Regions from separate parts of the Ensifer sp. ZNC0028 genome, predicted to be linked through region 3. Evidence: predicted binding sites of a transcription regulator. Region 3 holds the regulator's gene; each other region holds the start of a gene.
What was found. Region 3 encodes PhoB, which activates phosphate uptake and scavenging genes when phosphate is short. Its sites were predicted from a motif close to TGTCATNNANCTGTCAT; they were not measured.

Region 1 (4,181 bases), on a different contig from region 3:
GAGATCTCGCGCAGCAGCACGTCGTCGACCTTGTGATGCAGCGCGATCAACTCGACCTCCGATTTGAGATTGACTTCGTAATCCTTCGACGCGGCGAAGCGGTCGCGTTCGGCCTGGCGGTTCTGCGACATCATGATGACCGGCGCCTGCAGCGCGGCGAGCATCGAAAGCACCAGGTTGAGGAAGATGTAGGGGTAGGGATCGAACGCTCCGGTGATGAGCAGCACCGAATTGACCAGAACCCAGCAGACGAGAAAGCCGCAGAAGCCGATGATGAAGCTCCATGAGCCGCCGACCCGGGCGATATTGTCCGCGAGCCTGTCGCCGAAGGAGAGCCCGGCCGTAAACGCCGCGTGGGAATCCGTCGAAAGCGTGCGGCGATCGCGGGCGTGGGCGAGGATGCGGGCCTCGATCTCGCCAAGCTCGCTGATCGGCTTGCCGAAAAGCTGTTTCGAAATGTCGTTGAAATGCGGCATGGGGATCTCCGGTGTTGGCCGGATGAAATCTAGGGCATGTCGCGCAAAAGTCCGCAGCGGTTTTGCTTTGCCCGCGTGCGAACCATCAAAAGCTTAAGGCGTGGGGGAATTCAGGCGCCAGCCAATACCGCCATGGCCGAAGGCGCGAAGCCGGACCGGGTGCGACCCGTCCGGCTTCTTGTGTCAGTGGGTTTCGGCAGCGCTTGCGAACAGGTCCGCGTGCGACTTGAAGAACCGGTCGGTCGAGAAGCGGTCGCCGAACATCATGTCGTGCTGCAGGAAGCGGTAGTCACGCAGCAGTGCCGGCACCTTCGGCTGGCGCGACCATTCGGCGACTTCCTTGCCATTCTTGCGGATCAGCATGTAGCGGTCGACCACGCGGTACTGGTCGTACACCTTGCCGAGGAAACCGGTGTAGTAGGGGTGCTCGTAACCGGACTGCTTGAGGATCTGGTAGGAGAGGAAGGCCGGGCTGATGGTGCCGACGTTCTTCTTCGGACCGGTCTTGTTCGACCAGACGACGAGCGGCGTTTCATGTTGCGCCTTCATCTGCTCCTTCGAACCCTTGCGTTCCGCCGTCACGCCCTTCATGAAACCGGTGCTGGTATAGACGGTGTTGAGCGGCGGCAGGTGGTCGCCGAAGAGTACGATGATCGTTTCGCGGTCACGGTTCTTCGCCCACTCCATCAGCTTCTTCAGGCTTTCGTCAGCTTCCTTGATGCCTTGAGCGTAGGTTTCCAGCACCTGCCGGTCGGCTTCCGGCAGGTCGCCTTCGACCTTGATGGTGTTCTTCGCATAGCGGTTCGCCTCATAGGGACCATGGCCCTGCAGCGTGACGGCGAAAAAGAAGAACGGATCGTCCATCGCATCCGCCTGGTGGATGATTTCGTTGGTCAACGACTCGTCCGAGGCGAAGATGCCGCGCTTCTGCATCGGCGGCATGTTCTCTTCCGACTTGAACATGTCGAAGCCGAAGGCCTTGTAGACGGCGGTGCGGTTCCAGAACCAGCTCTGGAACGGATGGATGGCGCGCGAGACATAACCTTCGCCGCGGAAGAAGGTGGCAAGCGACGGGATCGGATTGCGGATGTACTGCTGGTAGGGGATGCTGCCATAGGGCAGGAACGCGTTGGAGAAGCCGGTCAGCGCCTCGAACTCGACATTGGCGGTCATGCCGCCGAACTCCGGCGAAAAGACGTTGCCCGACTGCATTTCGCGGATCGTCGGCATCGGATCTGGCGACAGCTTGACGTTCGGCAGGCGGGTCGGATCCCAGAAGGATTCGCTCATCAGCACGATGACGTCGGGCTTGCCGCGGTGCGAGGTGCCGGCGGGGAGCGGCTTCACCGGGATGCGGTCGATCGCGTCGGCCATGTAACCGGCGGGCGCGCTGACATTGGCCATCGGCAGGTTGATGGCAAAGGCGAGCGCAAAGCCGTTGTGCTTATAGTTCTCGGTCTGGTCCCACATGATCGGGATGACCTTGAGGCGATCACGGATCCAGGAGAACTGGTTGTAATCCATGATGTTCCAGAAGGCGACGAGCAGCGGCAGCGCGAAGGCGAGGCGGGCGATGCGCTCGCGGGTCGTCAGCTTCGGGAAGGTGCGCCAGGCAAAACGCAGCAGGAGAGCGATGCCAACGACGGCGACGACCAGGCCGACAGCGATGCCGACGGCCGTCCACGGACGGTCCTTCACCAGAACCGGCATCAGTTCCATGATCTGGCGACCGAACAGGAAATCGGTCGGATAGAGCGGGTCGGACAGGAAGACCTGCTTCTGCTGGCAGACGACGGCGGGGATGATGGCAAGCGGCGCAATCACCACGGCCGACTTGTGTTCGCGACCGAAAATGCCGTCGACAGCGAGTAGGATCAGGAAGAAGGCGCCAACGGTCGTCAGCGCCGGGCGCGTCGGATCGAGCATGTAGGCGATGCTATCGGCAAGCGACTGACGCACGATCAGTTCGACGAGGAACACCAGAACGGCTGCGACGAAGAGGGAGAAGAATGCGCTGCGGGTGGCCGCGAGCGTCTTGGCGTGCCGTGTGGCGAAGCCCGGCCTATCGACATAGACACGTGAGCCTCTCGCAACCGCGGAATCGATACTGGCCAACATATTCTCCAATTTCATAAATGCGTCGTGTAACTGTCATACGCCCGTCATTTTGAACAGGGGATGAATGGTTTCTTAACGGGAATGGAGGGTGGCTTTTCGTGGCGTGAAGCAGCGCGAACAGCCCAGTATAAGGACCGGGAAAAACAGAATTTTTCGGTTTTTTTCTCGTCGCTGCGATTGCCTGTGGGTATTTTCCCGCAGATTGCGCTAAAGAACATTGCGAAAGTCAGCTGCAATCGTTCAGGACAGACCGACAGGCCCGCTCATGACCGCCCATAAAAACGCCCCTTCGCTCCTTCGCATCGCCATTGCCCAGCTCAATCCGACCGTGGGCGACATCGCCGGAAACCTGGCCAAGGCGCGTGAGGCGCGCGCCGACGCGGCGCGCCAGGGCGCCGATCTCCTGCTTTTGACGGAGCTGTTCATTTCCGGCTATCCGCCGGAAGACCTCGTTCTGAAGCCAGCCTTTCTGAAGGCGTGTCTCCAGGCCGTCGAAAAGCTCGCTGCCGAGACGGCGGATGGCGGTCCGGGCGTCATTATCGGCTTTCCGCGGCTGGCAAAGACCGGCCGGCACAATTCGATAGCCGTGCTCGACGACGGCAAGGTGATCGCGGTCCGCGACAAGGTCGACCTACCGAACTACGGCGAGTTCGACGAGAAGCGCGTGTTCGATCCGGGCGAGATGCCGGGGCCGGTCAATTTCCGCGGCGTGCGCATCGGCATTCCAATCTGCGAAGACATCTGGGGCGATCTCGGCGTCTGCGAGACGCTGGCCGAAAGCGGTGCTGAAATCCTGCTGTCGCCCAATGGCTCGCCCTACTATCGCGGCAAGGTCGACGTGCGCCATCAGGTGGTTCTGAAGCAGGTGATCGAGACAGGCCTGCCGATGATCTACGCCAACCAGCTCGGTGGCCAGGACGAACTGGTCTTCGACGGCGCCAGCTTCGCCTTCAACACCGACAAGTCGCTCGCCTTCCAGATGAGCCAGTTCGAGGAGGCGATCTCGATTGTCGAATGGAAGAAGGGCGACAGCGGCTGGCATTGCGAGCACGGCCTGAAGTCGCGCCTGCCGGAACGGGAGGAAGCGGACTACCGCGCCTGCATGCTCGGCTTCCGCGACTATGTGAACAAGAACGGCTTCAAGAATGTGGTGCTCGGCCTTTCCGGCGGCATCGACTCCGCCATCTGCGCGGCACTCGCCGTCGATGCGCTCGGCGAGGAGCGGGTGCGCACGGTCATGCTGCCCTACCGCTACACTTCGCAGGAATCGCTGAAAGACGCCAAGGAATGCGCCGAGGCGCTTGGTTGCCGTTACGACATCGTGCCGATTTCCGAGCCGGTCGAAGGGTTCCTCAGCGCTCTCTCCGATACGTTCGAAGGCACGGAGTCCGGCATCACCGAGGAGAACCTGCAGAGCCGCACCCGCGGCACCATCCTGATGGCGATCTCCAACAAGTTTGGTTCAATGGTGGTGACCACGGGCAACAAGTCGGAGATGTCGGTCGGCTACGCCACGCTCTATGGCGACATGAATGGCGGCTTCAACCCGATCAAGGACCTCTACAAGATGCAGGTCTACGCGATCTC
Region 2 (4,181 bases), on a different contig from region 3:
TCTCTCGGGCAACCGCAACTTCGAAGGCCGTATCTCGCCGGACGTCCAGGCGAACTACCTCGCTTCGCCGCCGCTCGTCGTCGCCTACGCGCTTGCAGGTTCCGTCCAGAAGGACCTCACCAGCGAGCCGCTCGGCGAAGACAAGGACGGCAAGCCGGTCTTCCTCAAGGACATCTGGCCGACCTCCAAGGAAATCCAGGAGTTCATCTTCAAGTACGTCACCCGCGAACTCTACGCGACCAAGTACGCCGACGTGTTCAAGGGCGACGAAAACTGGCAGGCCGTTCAGGTTCCTCCGGGCCAGACCTACGCCTGGGACGACGGTTCGACCTACGTGCAGAACCCGCCCTACTTCGTCGGCATGGGCAAGTCCGGTTCGGGCATCTCCGACATCAAGGGCGCCCGCGTGCTTGGTCTCTTCGGCGACAAGATCACCACCGACCACATCTCGCCGGCCGGTTCGATCAAGGCTGCCTCGCCGGCTGGTGCCTACCTCATCGGTCATGGCGTCGGCGTTGCCGACTTCAACCAGTACGGCACGCGTCGTGGCAACCATGAGGTGATGATGCGCGGCACGTTTGCCAACATCCGCATCCGCAACCACATGCTCGGCCCGAACGGCAAGGAAGGTGGCTACACCATCCACTATCCGTCGAAGGAAGAGATGTCGATCTACGACGCTGCCATGCAGTACAAGGAAGAGGGCGTTCCGCTCGTCATCTTCGCCGGCGTCGAATACGGCAACGGCTCGTCGCGCGACTGGGCTGCCAAGGGCACCAACCTGCTCGGCGTCAAGGCCGTCATCGCGCAGTCCTTCGAGCGTATCCACCGCTCGAACCTCGTCGGCATGGGCGTCATTCCCTTCGTCTTCGAAGAAGGCACGACCTGGGAATCGCTGGGCCTCAAGGGCGATGAGATCGTCACGATCGAAAACCTCGCCAACGTCCAGCCGCGCGAAAAGCGCGTTGCCAAGGTCACCTATGGCGACGGCAGCGTGAAGGACGTGCCGCTGGTCTGCCGTATCGATACGCTCGATGAAGTGACCTACGTCAACAACGGCGGCATCCTGCAGACGGTTCTGCGCGACCTCGCTGCTTAATCGCGCGAGCGCAGACAAGACTCTTGAGCCGGGACGCCGAAAGGCGCCCCGGCTCTTTCTTTGAGGTGCAACTGCCGCGATCCGGCTGCTAGATCGCACTCACTTGCCACCTCACTCCAACGTGACTTCCCGTTGATGCAGGGGCGTCGTATGTAGTGAACTCCCCCACAAGGAGTAGGCCGACGGCCGGTAACGAAGTGACGCCATGACATCCGCAGACCGTTCTTTCATTCGTCCTGTTGCACTGGCTCTCGGGCTGCTCGCAGCCGCCAGTACCCCCGTCGGGGCGCAGGAGAAACAGGCGGTCAAGGGCGTTGTCGAGCTGTTCACCAGCCAGGGCTGTTCGTCCTGTCCGCCGGCGGATGCGGCGCTGAAGTCGCTGGTCGACGAAGGCGATGTGGTGGCGCTCGCCTATCACGTCGACTACTGGAACTATCTCGGCTGGGCCGACACGCTGGCATCGAAGGAAAACACCGAGCGGCAATATGCCTATGCGCGCATGCTCGGTCGCAACGGCGTCTACACGCCGCAGGCGATCCTGAATGGCCGCGACCATTTGAACGGCGGCAACCTGCAGGCAATCAAGACGCGGCTGGAAACGATGAAGGCGGAAGGCAAGGGGCTTGCCGTTCCCGTCGACGCCAAGATCCTCGGTGAAGAAATCCAAATCACCGTCGGCAGCGGCATCGGCAAGGCCAATGTCGTCGTCGTCTATTTCGATCGCGCCAAGATCGTGAAGATGGAAAAGGGGGAAAACAGCGGCAAGGAAGTCCCCTATTGGCATGCGGTGCGTGACATTCAGACGATCGGCATGTGGGACGGCCAGCCTGCGACCTTTACGCTGCCGGCGACGGTGCTGACCGAGCGCCCCGGAAACAGCGGCTGCGCGATCCTGCTGCAATCGATGAAGGACAAGGAAACGCCGGGCGCCATCATCGGCGCTGCGGCCGTGCTCGCCGGCCCTCAGGGCAAATTGTAGGGACGGCGAAGCGCAAGGGGTTGGTTCGGCCCGGCAGCATCGAGGGGCTGGGGCTGAGGGTTCGAAGTTACCGGACCGAACCGGCCATAACTGCGTTCGGTGAACTCCCGCAGCATGACGATCTGACCGGACATACGGTGGCAACGACTCTGTCCGTCAGCGCCCGCGAGTTTTGCGATGAATTGGGGCGCCGGTTTGACTGAAATGGGGCAGAGGCAAGAAATGACCTCACCGTCCCATGGCTTCCGGCTTGCTTTTCGGCTCGTGTCAGGCACACTGTAATCGTTCTGTCACAACAGAAGGCCGGATTGCCGATGACCGATGAGCCGGATTTGCCGCAAGGCGAGGCGCGCCATCAGCGCGAGACCACCTCGGAAGTGGTCGTCGATCTTCACGAATACAAGAACGCCAAGAACGCTCCCCCCATCACTTTCCATCGCCGCGAATTGGACCAGATCCTGTGGGTTTACGGCCGCATGGTCGGCGAAGGCGAGTGGCGGGACTATGCCATCGACCACTTGAGGGACCGCGCGGTCTTCTCAGTGTTCAAGCGTTCGGGCGAAATGCCGCTCTACCGGATCGAGAAGAACCCGAAACTGGCCGCGAAACAGGGCGCCTATAGCGTACTGAACATTCACGGCACGATCCTGAAACGCGGCCACGAGCTCGCCCAAGTGCTCAAGGTATTCGACAAGGTGCTGAGGCTGGTGGAAACCTGACCACCCGGGAAAGGGTGCGATCAAGGCGCACGCCGACGTCACAGGCGGCAACGGCACGATTTGCGTATGCGCGCTGCGAGCGCGCTTCGCCGACCGAGACCCTTCAGCAAGCGACGATCACTGGTAGAGCGTATCCGGATAGATGTCTTCCGGCGGGTCGGTCGCCTGTCCCTCGCCGAGCGCGAGTTGCATGATCGTCGTGTCGAGCCAGCGGCCGTGCTTGAAGCCGGTCGCTTTCATCGTGCCCTGGAGTTCGAAGCCGAGCGACCGGTGTACGGCGATCGAGGCCGGATGGGCACCGCCGATCACCGCGACCATCTGGCGGAAGCCGAGCTCCGTGCAACGCCGGACGAGTTCGACCAGCAGCGCCTTGCCGGCGCCCTTGCCGCGCGCTTCCGGCGCCAGGTAGATGGAATCCTCGACCAGGAAGCGATAGGCCGTGCGCGTGCGGAAACCGGATGCGTAGGCATAGCCGATGATCGTCCCGCCCTCGTCTACCGCGACCATGTAAGGGTAGCCGTTGCCGATGATCGTTTCGAACCGGGCCCGCATCTCCTTTTCGGATGGCGGGTTGATCTCGTAGGTCGCGACGCCGTGCAACACGGACTCGCGATAGATCTCGGTGATGACGGGAAGATCGGCCAGGGTGGCGTCGCGCAGGGTCAGGGACATGGCTTTAGACTTGATCCCAAGGTTTCGTCGTCCTTTCACTCCCACGGAGCCCGGACGCTTTCAAGCTGCTTCAAGAAACAAAAAAGGCGGCCGAAGCCGCCTTTTCCGTCTGCTGTTCAGACTTAGTTGTTCCGGTTGCCCATGAACTGGAGCAGGAACATGAACAGGTTGATGAAGTCGAGGTAGAGCGTCAGCGCGCCCATGATCGCCTTGCGGCCGGCAACGGTGCTGTCATCGGCTTCAAAGTACATTTCCCTGATCTTCTGCGTGTCGTAGGCGGTGAGGCCTGCGAAGATCAGCACGCCGATCACGTTGATCGCGAAGGCGAGCGCCGAAGAGCCAAGGAAGATGTTGACGATCGACGCGATGATGACGCCGAACAGACCCATGATCAGGAACGAGCCCATGCCGGACAGGTCCTTCTTCGTGGTGTAGCCGTAAAGCGACAGGGCTCCGAACGAAGCTGCGGTCACGAAGAACGTCTGAACGATGCTCTGGCCGGTGTAGATCACGAAGATCGACGACAGCGACAGGCCCATCAGGGCGGCATAGATCCAGAACGTCGTCTGCGCGGCAGAAACGCTCATGCTATTGATGCGGAAGCTCATGAAGAACACGAGTCCCAGCGGCGCCAGCATCACCACCCACTTCAGCGGGCTCGTGTAGATCGCAGCACCGAAGGCAGTCAGCTGGCCATCCGAAAACGCCATCT
Region 3 (4,181 bases):
TGGTCAGCAGCAGCGCCTCTGCATCGCCCGTGCCGTCGCCGTCAGCCCGGAAGTGATCCTGATGGACGAGCCCTGTTCGGCGCTCGACCCGATTGCGACCGCCAAGGTCGAGGAACTCATCCACGAACTGCGCACGAACTTCACGATTGTCATCGTGACCCATTCGATGCAGCAGGCCGCCCGCGTTTCGCAGCGCACCGCAATGTTCCACCTCGGCAATCTCGTCGAGGAGAACGACACCGACAAGATGTTCACCAATCCGGATGACCAGCGCACCCAGGATTACATCATGGGCCGCTTCGGCTGAGGCCGCATAAGGCTGCAACAGTAACTGCAAAGCGCCCGTAAGGATCGACGATCATGTCCATGCATATCATGTCCGCCTATGACGAAGAACTGAAGTACCTGACGCGCCGCATCTCGGAGATGGGCGGTCTCGCCGAGCAGATGGTCGCTGAATCCGTTCGCGCGCTGGTCAATTCCGACCTCGCTCTCGCGCAGAAGGTGATCTCGGACGACACCGTTCTCGACGACGCCGAGCGCCAGATCGGCGAGAAGGCGATCGTCACCATCGCCAAGCGCCAGCCGGTCGCCGCCGACCTGCGCGAGATCATGGGGTCGATCCGCATCGCCTCCGATCTGGAGCGCGTCGGCGATCTCGGCAAGAACACCGCCAAGCGCGTGATCGCGGTCGCCGGATCCGGCATTCCGCGCAAGCTCGCCCGCGGCCTGGAGCACCTGGCAGAGCTGGCTCTCGTCCAGCTCAAGGAAGTGCTCGACGTGTACGCCTCGCGCTCGCCGGAGAAGGCCAACAGCATCCGCGAGCGCGACGAGGAGATCGATGCGATCTACACCTCGCTGTTCCGCGAACTGCTGACCTACATGATGGAAGATCCGCGCAACATCACGCCCTGCACGCATCTTCTGTTCTGCGCCAAGAACATCGAGCGCATCGGCGACCACGCGACCAACATCGCCGAGACGATCTATTACATGGCGACGGGTGCCCAGCCGGAAGGCGAGCGCCCGAAGGATGACACCACGTCGACGCTGGGCTCGGTCAACGACTGAGCGCCGAGCGCGCCGTAAGCATGCATGCCCTTTGAAATCTGATCCGGTCGCGGCTTCGGTCGCGGCCCCGAATTCCTGTATCTGAAGCACGCGGTTTTCGCCCCGCCTTTGAAATTGGCGGACGTGCTCCAGATTTAGAGTGTCTGAGCGCCGGCCGGGCCGATGAGCCCAAGGGTCGCCCGCGGTAAGGAGACGTTACCTGATGTTGCCAAAAATCGCCGTAGTCGAAGACGAAGAGGCGCTGAGCGTTCTGCTGCGTTACAATCTGGAAGCCGAGGGCTTCGACGTCGACACGATCCTGAGGGGCGACGAGGCGGAGATCCGGCTTCAGGAGCGGCTGCCCGACCTGCTCATCCTCGACTGGATGCTGCCCGGTGTTTCCGGCATCGAGCTTTGCCGCCGGCTGCGCCAGCGCCCGGAGACGGAGCGCCTGCCGATCATCATGCTGACGGCGCGCGGCGAGGAAAGCGAGCGCGTCCGGGGGTTGGCGACCGGCGCCGACGACTATGTGGTCAAGCCATTCTCCACGCCGGAGCTGATGGCGCGCGTCAAGGCGATGCTGCGCCGGGCAAAGCCCGAGGTCCTGTCGACGCTGCTTCGCTGCGGCGACATCGAACTCGACCGCGAGACCCATCGCGTTCACCGCCGCAGCCGCGAAGTGCGCCTCGGCCCGACCGAGTTTCGTCTTCTGGAGTTCTTGATGTCCTCGCCGGGCCGCGTCTTCTCGCGCTCGCAGCTTCTGGATGGCGTCTGGGGCCATGACATCTATGTCGACGAACGCACCGTCGACGTGCATGTCGGTCGCCTGCGCAAGGCTCTGAATTTCTCGAACATGCCCGACGTCATCCGCACCGTTCGCGGCGCTGGCTATTCGCTCGAAAGCTGACAGATCCGGAAATCTCCAACAAAAAAGGGGCCGATCGGCCCCTTTTTTATTGATGCTGTCCGGCTTCTTAGCGGGCCCTGCGGCGCTCGCCCGACGGCTGGTAGGCCAGCCGCGCATGGAAGGTGCAGTAAGGCGACGATTCCGGGGAATCGTTGCCGCAGAAGTGAAACTCTTCCTTCAGCGGGTCGCCGATCGGCCACTTGCAGGTGCGCTCGGTGAGCTGGGTCAGCTCGAGGCGGCGCGACATCGGCACGACAACGTCGGTCCGGGTGCTGAAATCCTGCTCGGCAACGAGATCGACTTCGATTTCTTCCTTGAGAACGACAGCGCCGGCCGTGCGTGCAACCGGGCGGGCCGAAACGCGCGAAGCGTAGTTCGGCGCACGCGGTGCCGAGGTCGGGCGCTTCGGACGGGCCGCCGTCGTGGTGCTACCGCCGGCCTTGGCGCGACCTGGCAGGCTCAGGCGGTGAACCTTGCCGATGACAGCGTTACGGCTGACGCCGCCGAGCTGTGCCGCGATCTGGCTCGCGCTCAGGCCCTCGGACCAAAGCTTCTTCAGTTTCTCCACCCGCTCGTCAGTCCAGTTCATTTCTGCACTCTCCGTTCTCAGCGTTGGGGATGGCAGAATCCCTCACCGCACCCCGGCTGAACCCCGGGGTTGCAAACGCGATAACTCTTTTGGTGACTAGGTCCGCCGCATGCGTCTAGTAATTGAATGTTAACGTACTGACCGCTGGACTCTGTGGCAAGAGTCCCGGGAATCAGGCCGAATCGATTTCGTAGTTTTCCCCAACTTGCTCGGCCGGCGTTGCAATTTTGGCAAGCCCTCCCGGACGATTTTTCTGCTGCCAGGAATCGACCCTTCATGTTGCGCTGCAAGGCTTGGTTTTGTTGACATTGCAGCGCGAAATGGGAATAGTGCCTGCGCCGCCGAAAGGCGGCATTTTTGATTTTTATCGGCCCGCGTGAGGCGCGGGATCGATGTCGATCTGGAGTGAAGGAGAGCCTCGCATGACTGCAACAACGCCGCTTTACGATACCTACATGCGCGCGCCGTTGCGTTTCGAGCGAGGAGAGGGCGCCTGGCTGATCGCTGAAGACGGGACGCGTTATCTCGATTTCGGCGCCGGTGTTGCCGTGAATTCGCTTGGCCACGCGCATCCCCACCTCGTCGAAGCGCTGAAGGCGCAGGCCGACAAGGTTTGGCACCTGTCCAACCTCTATGAGATTGCGGGCCAGGAAAGCCTCGGTCGCCGGCTGACCGCAGTCACCTTTGCCGACAAGGTGTTCTTCACCAATTCCGGCGCAGAGGCGCTGGAATGCGCCATCAAGACGGCACGGCGTTACCACTTCTCCAAGGGTCACCCGGAGAAATTCCACGTCATCACCTTCGAGGGGGCTTTCCACGGCCGCACGATCGCGACGATCGCCGCCGGCGGTCAGCAGAAATACATCGAAGGTTTCGGTCCGAAAGCGCCGGGCTTCTACCAGGTCCCGTTCGGCGACATCGCTGCCGTCAAGAATGCGATCACCGAGGAAACCGCAGCGATCCTGATCGAGCCGATCCAGGGCGAGGGCGGTATCCGCCCGGCGACCAAGGAGTTCATGCAGGAACTGCGCGCGCTTTGCGACGAGTTCGGCCTGCTCCTGATCCTGGACGAGGTTCAGACCGGCGTCGGCCGTACCGGCAAGCTGTTTGCCTATGAATGGGCCGACATCCGCCCGGATATCATGGCGGTCGCCAAGGGCATCGGCGGGGGCTTCCCGTTCGGCGCGTGCCTGGCGACCGAGGAAGCCGCATCTGGCATGGTGGCGGGCACGCACGGCTCCACCTATGGCGGCAATCCGCTGGCCATGGCCGTCGGCAATGCCGTGCTCGACGTCGTTCTGGCCGACGGGTTCCTCACGCATGTGCGCGATGTCGCGCTGGTCTTCCGCCAGGGTCTTGCGTCGCTCAAGGACCGTTTCCCTGATGTCATCGAGGAGATCCGAGGCGACGGTCTGATGCTGGGCATCAAGGTGAAGGGCCCTTCGGCCGATCTGCTGAAGGAAATTCGCGCGGAGAAGCTTCTGGCTGTGCCGGCCGGCGAAAACGTACTGCGTTTGCTGCCGCCGCTGACGATCACGGCCGAGGAGGCCCGCGAGGGCCTGGCACGTATCGAACGCGCCGCCGAGGCGGTTCGCAAGGCAAGCGGCAACGCCGCGGCCTGAAGGTAGCGACCCA

Region 1: L981_RS13040 (LTA synthase family protein) is a predicted target of PhoB. The motif match lies at 2,626-2,642, and genes of this name have one in related genera.
Region 2: L981_RS24280 (DUF2794 domain-containing protein) is a predicted target of PhoB. The motif match lies at 2,356-2,372, and genes of this name have one in related genera.

Annotation. Positions count from the first base shown of each region.
Region 1 is NZ_JTLA01000053.1:2,383-6,563, reverse strand. Features, by position in the region: gene L981_RS13045 (DUF1003 domain-containing protein) at 1-476, opposite strand, end outside; gene L981_RS13040 (LTA synthase family protein) at 660-2,591, opposite strand; gene L981_RS13035 (NAD+ synthase) at 2,860-4,181, shown strand, end outside.
Region 2 is NZ_JTLA01000104.1:42,392-46,572, reverse strand. Features, by position in the region: gene acnA (aconitate hydratase AcnA) at 1-1,099, shown strand, start outside; gene L981_RS24285 (thioredoxin family protein) at 1,305-2,078, shown strand; gene L981_RS24280 (DUF2794 domain-containing protein) at 2,393-2,797, shown strand; gene L981_RS24275 (GNAT family N-acetyltransferase) at 2,915-3,469, opposite strand; gene L981_RS24270 (Bax inhibitor-1/YccA family protein) at 3,592-4,181, opposite strand, start outside.
Region 3 is NZ_JTLA01000105.1:8,094-12,274, forward strand. Features, by position in the region: gene pstB (phosphate ABC transporter ATP-binding protein PstB) at 1-307, shown strand, start outside; gene phoU (phosphate signaling complex protein PhoU) at 358-1,071, shown strand; gene phoB (phosphate regulon transcriptional regulator PhoB) at 1,274-1,957, shown strand; gene L981_RS24360 (GcrA family cell cycle regulator) at 2,025-2,546, opposite strand; gene L981_RS24365 (aspartate aminotransferase family protein) at 2,969-4,168, shown strand.